One region of the Niabella soli DSM 19437 genome, then DNA from elsewhere that is predicted to be linked to it. Evidence: riboswitches for the same ligand, from Rfam matches in the RefSeq annotation. Region 1 holds a riboswitch; the other holds the start of a gene.
The links. Region 1 has a riboswitch for S-adenosylmethionine ahead of NIASO_RS14900 (SusC/RagA family TonB-linked outer membrane protein). Riboswitches for the same ligand answer to the same signal wherever they lie in the genome.

Region 1 (3,783 bases):
TACGGACAAGGCCAGCTATACAAAAAATAACGAAGGGAGTTTTTTCCATTGGGGAAGACGTGGGCCCTCGGTGCACCTGAACTACCAGTTGCCAAAGGATATAAAAGCAGAATGGTTTTATAATGAAGTGACAGTATCCCCGGGCAATGATGTGGTGGGCTCCTATTTTATGGCCGATGGTTTTGGCGAAGGGTATTTTGGAATGCAGGTAAATTCCCCTACAGAACGCCGCATTTTGTTTTCCGTATGGAGCCCTTACGCAACTAATAATCCAAAAGAAATACCCGAAGAGCAAAAAATAAAACTGCTTAAAAAAGGGACAGCCGTACATGCAGGCGAATTTGGTAATGAAGGATCCGGTGGGCAGAGCTTTTTAAAGTACGACTGGAAAACGGGCGTCACACAAAAATTTTTGTTACATGTGCAACCCGATGGCGATAGTCATACCATTTATACGGCCTATTTTTATGATAACACCAATAAACAATGGATGCTGATTGCCCGTTTCAGAAGACCCAAATTAGCCACCTATTTAACTCACCCGTATTCCTTCCTGGAAAATTTTAGTCCGGATATGGGTAATATTGAGCGCCGGGTAGCTTTCGGCAATCAATGGGTAGCAGATGCTGCTGGTAACTGGTACGAATTGACAAAGGCCCGCTTTACGGCTGATAATACGGCGCGTAAGGGCTACCGGAAAGATTATGATGGCGGTGTAAAAGGGCAGGAGTTCTATTTGAGGAACTGCGGTTTCTTTAATGACTACCAGCCTTACGATACCATGCTGGAGCGAAAGCCTACCAATAAAAAACCACAAATTGATCTTAGCCAGTTGCCTTAAAAAATCAGCAAAGAATATATCCGGACCTACACATAAGGTTAATTAGCCCCAGAAGCACAGAAAACACCAATACTTTCTGTGCTTCTGTGTTCCAGTGGCAATCGGTCCTTAATATTAGTCTACTTATTTTGTAGAAAATTATTTTGTTAGTACTATTTTAACATATACCTTTGCCCTGCCTTTAACAAAAAAGAGCAGCTTATCAAGAAAGACGGAGGGAAATGGCCCGTAGAAGTCTTAGCAACCGCCACTATTGGAAACGGTGCTACATCCATCTGCCAGCAGGCGGAAAGATAAGTGAATCAAACAGTGCCGCGTGCATTGTCCCCCATTCACGATTTTCTTTCCATAACAAATTTTTGTAAAGCAATTTTTGAAGATGAACACAAAAATGCAATTAGTGAGAAAAAGGAATGAATTAACCAACTACAGGTATGGGAATTTTTGTAAACCGAAAGTAACGGGATCGCTTACTGCGCGAATGCAACTTTGTTGTTGCTGATATAATACCACATTTTATTTCTTTTTTAAAGAACGGTGAAAACCGAAAGGCCCCCTTATGCCCTTAGATCAACCATTCAATAACATTTTAAATCAAAATAGAACAATGAACCAATTTCTAAAACGACTTACCTGTGCAGTTTTCTTTCTCGCACCCTTATGGGGCGCCGCACAAACCCGGACCATTTCCGGCACCGTAGCAGATCAGTTAACCGGGACTCCCTTAACCGGGGTCACCATAGAAGTATCCGGCACCAACCGGCGCGCCGTTTCCGATGAACGCGGTACTTTTTCGATTGATGCCGGCGTACACGGTATCTTGCTTTTTTCCTACGTTGGGTATGCCAACCGGCAGGTAAATACCGATAGCGTTAAAACCCGGCTGCGGGTATCCCTGCAAAGTGCAGAGAATGCCCTGGACGAAGTAGTAGTAACGGCCCTGGGCGTTTCCAAGGCAAAAAAATCATTGGGCTATGCTACCCAGGAATTGAAAGCTAAGGACATCGGCGAAGCCAAAGAAACCAATATCGTCAATGCGCTTGCAGGAAAAGTAGCGGGAGTGCGTATCACCAATACACAGGGTGATATGGGTTCCTCGCGCATTGTAATACGGGGAGAGACTTCTATTGCCGGGAACAACCAGCCGCTTTTTGTGGTAGACGGAGTGCCGGTAGATAACTCTCAATTGGGCGCCGGCGGCTCCCGCGATTTCAGGAACGCTATTGCCGATCTGAACCCGGAAGATATAGAAACCATAAGCGTTTTAAAAGGGCCCAATGCCGCGGCGCTTTATGGGTCGCGGGCGGCGCAGGGGGTCATTTTAATAAAAACAAAAACGGGTAAAAGAAAAAACGGGTTAGGCGTAACACTGAATTCCAATGTGAACATCGCGAAACTGCTGCTGCTGCCGGATTATCAGAATGTATTCGGACAAGGATCTGAAGGCAAGTTTAGCTACATAGACGGTAAAGGAGGTGGGGTTAATGACGGTGTGGATGAAAGCTGGGGCCCGAAAATGGATGGCCGGCTGATACCGCAGTTTTTTTCAAAAGGCCAAGCCGTTCCTTTTGTGGCGCACCCGAATAATGTGCGCGACTACTTCAGAACAGGCGCCACCTTCAGCAATGGTATTGCATTGGCAAATGCAGGGGATAATTACGATTACCGCATTGCTTATAACAATGAAAAACAACTGGGCGTAGTGCCCAACAGCGAAGCAAAAAAAGATAACTTTTCTGTTAATGCCAACTATAATGTAACCCAGCGACTAAAAGTAGGCATCAATGCAAACTATATTGTCAATAATGCTCCCAACCTTCCGGGCGCAGGCGGCAAAAGGGCAACCAGTACCATGCTTCAGTTTACCTGGTTCGGCCGGCAGGTAGATGTGAACCAGCTCCGGAACTATAAAGATGCCAATGGCAATACCTTTAACTGGAACAACAGCTATTACAGCAATCCGTTCTGGGTGGCCTATGAAAATACGGTGAGCCAGCGACGGAACCGGATCATCGGAAATGTGAACGTTAACTATACCATTCTGGACGGCCTCAGCGCTAACTTCCGTACCGGTACTGATTACTATAATGACCGCCGCAAGCTCAAGGTAGCTTATGGCACCAACGGTACGCCCTTTGGTTCTTATGAGGAAGATGCCTACATGGTAAACGAAAACAACACCGAAGCAACCCTGCGCTATAACAAAAATATAAGCAGTGATTTTAGCCTGGATGCGTTGGCCGGATGGAACCAGCGCACCAAAACCTACGAAGAAAATATACAGCAGGCGCCCCGTTTGGCCGTTGCAGGCGTATACACATTGGCCAATTCAAGAGATCCGCTGATCTCCTCCAATTTTTATTCCCGGTTAAAAGCTTACAGCGCCTTTGCATCAGCACAGGTTGGGTATAAAAATTTCGCTTTTGTGAACGTTACGGCGCGTAACGACTGGTCTTCCACACTGCCCGAGCAAAGCCTGTCTTATTTCTATCCTTCCGTAAATGCCAGCCTGGTGCTTACGGATGCATTGAACATAAAAAGCACTGCCTTAAATTATCTGAAGTTAAGGGGCGGCTGGTCGCAGGTAGGAAGTGCAGCCGATCCCTACCAACTGATCAATCTCTTCAATTTTAATGCTCCCTTTTTAAGTAACCCCCAACTGGTGACCTCGGGGGTAGATCTGGATCCTGATTTGAAATCGGAAACAACCAACTCGGCGGAAGCAGGCATCGAAGCTTCCTTCCTCAATAACCGGGTGCGACTGGACCTGAGCGTATACAATACCAACAGCATCAACCAGATCTTAAAAGTAGATGTAACCGCGTCAACCGGGTATAATCAAAAGCTGATGAACGCCGGTAAGATCAACAATAAAGGCGTGGAAATACAATTAGGACTGATACCCATCAGGCATAAAGACTTCCAGTGGAATGTAGATCTCA
Region 2 (3,783 bases), 1.9 Mb from region 1:
CCTGCCATATCCCGAATCGTAAAAAAAGGAAAATTGTGATAATAAGGAACGCCCGTTTCAGGATTTGTATCCAGCGGACTGCTGCTGCCATAGCAACTGCCGGGCATATTTACACAAATAATAAAGTGACGCGCGGGATCAAAAATCTTTTCTTCGCCGATCATTTCCGGCCACCATTCATGCGGGTTGCTGTTGGCGGTAAGCGCATGGAAGATCCAGATGATGTTGGATCGATCCCCGTTCATACTTCCGTAAGTGGTATAGGCCAGCCGGAGGTTATGAAACACCGCACCGCTTTCCAGTGCAAAAGGTTGGTCGTATGTAAAAACCTGTTGGGTCATGTGTGTAACTTCAAAATTCAATGAAGACCTATAAGGTTCCGCCACTGCGGGCATGTTACAACCTTATAGGTCTTTTATTCTTATTTAAACACCGCTGCAAATGCCTGTTCAAAATCTGCTTTGATGTCATCAATATGTTCAATGCCCAGGCTGATGCGGATAAGATTGTCCAGCACGCCGGCATTTTTTCTTTCTGCTTCGCTTAACTGCTCATGTGTGGTAGACGCGGGATGAATCGCCAGCGTTTTTGTATCGCCCACATTTGCCAGGTGGCTTACCAGTTTTAAGTTGTTGATAAAAGCGGCTCCATTTTCCAGTCCCCCTTTGATACCAAATTGCAACACGCCGCCAAACCCATTGGTCAGGTATTTTTTTGCAAGGGCATGATAGGGGCTGCTTTCCAGGCCCGGGTACCATACAAAATCAACTTTATCATGCTGCTCCAGCCATTGCGCCAGCGCCAATGTGTTATCAACCGTGCGCTGTACCCGCAGGGAAAGCGTTTCGAGTCCCTGCAGCAGCAGAAAAGAGTTGAAGGGGCTGATGGCAGGGCCGAAGTCGCGCAATCCTTCCACACGCGCACGGATCGCAAACGCAATATTGGGCAGCCCCAGCGGGTTCCCTTCACCAAACACCTGCCAGAAATTTAACCCGTGATACCCTTCGGAGGGCTCAGAAAATTGTGGGAACTTACCATTGCCCCAGTTATAATTGCCCCCGTCTATAATAATACCGCCGATGCTGTTGCCGTGCCCGCCGATCCATTTCGTAGCAGCTTCCACAACAATGTTGGCCCCGTGTTTAATGGGCCGAAATAAATAGCCGCCGGCTCCAAAAGTATTGTCCACGATCAAAGGAAGATCGTATTCCTTCGCCAACACGGCAAACTTTTCAAAATCGGGAACATTCAGTCTTGGGTTTCCAAGCGTTTCAATATAAATGGCTTTTGTCTTATCATCAATCAGCGGCCGGAAGCTGTCCGGGTTGTCATCAGCGGCAAAGCGGGCATCAATGCCGAATCGTTTAAAAGAAACTTTAAACTGGTTAAAAGTTCCGCCATATAAGAAGGGTGAGGTTACAAAGTTTTCACCCGCCTGTAACAGGTTGGCTATGGTAAGCAACTGCGCCGACTGGCCGGAAGCGGTTGCTAATGCTGCCGCACCACCTTCCAATGCCGCCATGCGCTGCTCAAAGACATCGGTAGTGGGGTTCATAATGCGGGTATAGATATTTCCAAACTCTCTTAGTCCAAAAAGATTGGCGGCATGTTCCGCATTCTTAAATACAAAAGAAGTGGTTTGATAAATGGGCACCGCACGGCTTCCTGTAGTTGGGTCGGGTTGCTGTCCTGCATGTACCTGCAGGGTATCAAAATGTAAGGGATTGCTCATAAATAATATGATTTAATGAAGATGAAGAATCTATTTTCTTGAAAAATTCCGGGGATGCCCCCGCCAGGGGTGAATGTAAATGTATGCCTGCTAAGGCATACAGCAAATGCAGCAGCGCATTACAGGAGTAATGGTAGGAACAGTGTATGTTGCTTCTTGTGTCATGTGGACCACGAATTTAACAGCGTTTTTTTTCATATTCAAAAAATTATCACGGCAGGCGATATGGCCATAAAAAAAGCCCACCGGATAAACCCAGGTGAGCTGTTATTGTAAATACGATTAAAAATAGCTGCCTGACTTATCTTTCCCCCGCGGTTACGGGAGGTGGAATTGGCACCTTGCCACGCTTGTACGTAGCAGGTTGCCAAGGCTTCATTGGGCCAAACCCTCTGCCTTTCTTGATAAGATCCCGGTATTGCCGGGAGAAATTTAAAGATCTTCTGACCCCATAAAATAGGGGAGGGCATCAAAGTTAGGAAACGGAACGGAAACAAAAAAATATGCCGTTCAAATTACAAGTATTTGGGAATCAGTAATGTATTGCTAACAATTGTTAGTTTAACATTTTATTTTTGAATATTTTTAATTAAACAGCCTTATTGTATTTGAAAAAATCAAAATAATAAGGTTTTAAAATTATTTTTTTTAGATATTTTCAAATTATATTTTTGTGTTCTAATCAAAAATATAAACCCGTTATGCTTACAAAGCCATTGGAGATTCCCTTGAAACAATTAAAGAAGATGGGGCTCAGTTTGAACAACCAAATCTATTACCAGTTAACGCCGGAGGAGCTGATTGACGAAACACTGCAGCAGCAAATGGGCGTATTGAATGACACCGGCGCCTTGGTGATCAGTACCGGTAAATTCACCGGAAGATCGCCTAAGGATAAATTTATTGCAGAGGATGCTATAACCTCGGATACCGTTGATTGGGGCAATTTTAATAATGCCATTGAAGAAAAATATTTTGAGATCATTCTTGCAGACGTACAACAATACCTGAACACGCGGGATAAGCTTTGGATACGCGATTCGTATGCTTGCGCAGCGCCGGAATACCGGTTGAACGTCCGGGTGGTTAATGAATTGCCCTGGATGAATTTATTTGCCCATAATTTGTTTCTGCGTCCTACAGAACAGGAACTTGAATCTTTCAGCCCTGAATGGCATATACTTTCCGCGCCCGGTCTGGAACTGGATCCTGTTCGCTGTGGGGTGCGGCAGGGCAACGCCACGGTGGTTAGCTTTAAACATAAAATGATTTTGATCACGGGCAGCAGTTATACCGGGGAGATAAAAAAAGGTATTTTTTCTATCTTAAATTATCTCCTCCCGGAGAACCGGAAGGTACTGAGTATGCACTGTTCTGCCAATACTGGCCCAAGGGGAGATACGGCTTTGTTTTTCGGATTAAGTGGCACCGGGAAAACGACACTGAGCACAGATCCGGATCGCAGATTGATCGGCGATGATGAACATGGATGGGATGAAACACAGGTCTTTAATTTTGAGGGTGGGTGTTATGCCAAATGCATCAATCTCTCCAAAGAAAAGGAGCCGGAAATTTATAATGCTATTAGACCAGGGGCGCTGGTAGAGAACGTAACGTTTTACCCCGGTACCAATCAGATCAATTTTGATGATGCATCCGTTACGGAGAATACCCGTGTAGCCTATCCGCTAAATTTTGTTGAAAATAGTGTGCCTGCTGAAACCGGGGGTATACCGCGCAATATTTTCTTTTTGACCTGTGATGCCTACGGGATTTTACCGCCGGTTTCCCGTTTAACAAAAGAGCAGGCATTGTATTATTTTATCAGCGGGTATACGGCAAAGGTAGCAGGCACCGAAACGGAAATAACCGAGCCGAAAGCCACGTTCAGTGCCTGTTTTGGCGCTCCGTTCCTTCCGCTGCACCCGGGAAAATATGCTGCTTTACTGGGGGAAAAGCTGACGAAGCATGGCGTAAAAGTATGGATGGTGAATACCGGCTGGACGGGGGGCGCCTACGGAACGGGATCCCGTATGAAGCTGGCCTGGTCG

Region 2: another riboswitch for S-adenosylmethionine. It lies ahead of NIASO_RS07235 (O-acetylhomoserine aminocarboxypropyltransferase/cysteine synthase family protein); the one in region 1 lies ahead of NIASO_RS14900 (SusC/RagA family TonB-linked outer membrane protein).

What each region holds. Positions count from the first base shown of each region.
Region 1 covers NZ_CP007035.1:3,553,452-3,557,234, reverse strand. Annotated here, with positions in the region: gene NIASO_RS14905 (DUF3472 domain-containing protein) at 1-841, shown strand, start outside; SAM riboswitch class I at 1,038-1,141, shown strand; gene NIASO_RS14900 (SusC/RagA family TonB-linked outer membrane protein) at 1,449-3,783, shown strand, end outside.
Region 2 covers NZ_CP007035.1:1,686,060-1,689,842, reverse strand. Annotated here, with positions in the region: gene NIASO_RS07240 (homoserine O-acetyltransferase family protein) at 1-341, opposite strand, end outside; gene NIASO_RS07235 (O-acetylhomoserine aminocarboxypropyltransferase/cysteine synthase family protein) at 422-1,732, opposite strand; SAM riboswitch class I at 2,031-2,143, opposite strand; gene pckA (phosphoenolpyruvate carboxykinase (ATP)) at 2,434-3,783, shown strand, end outside.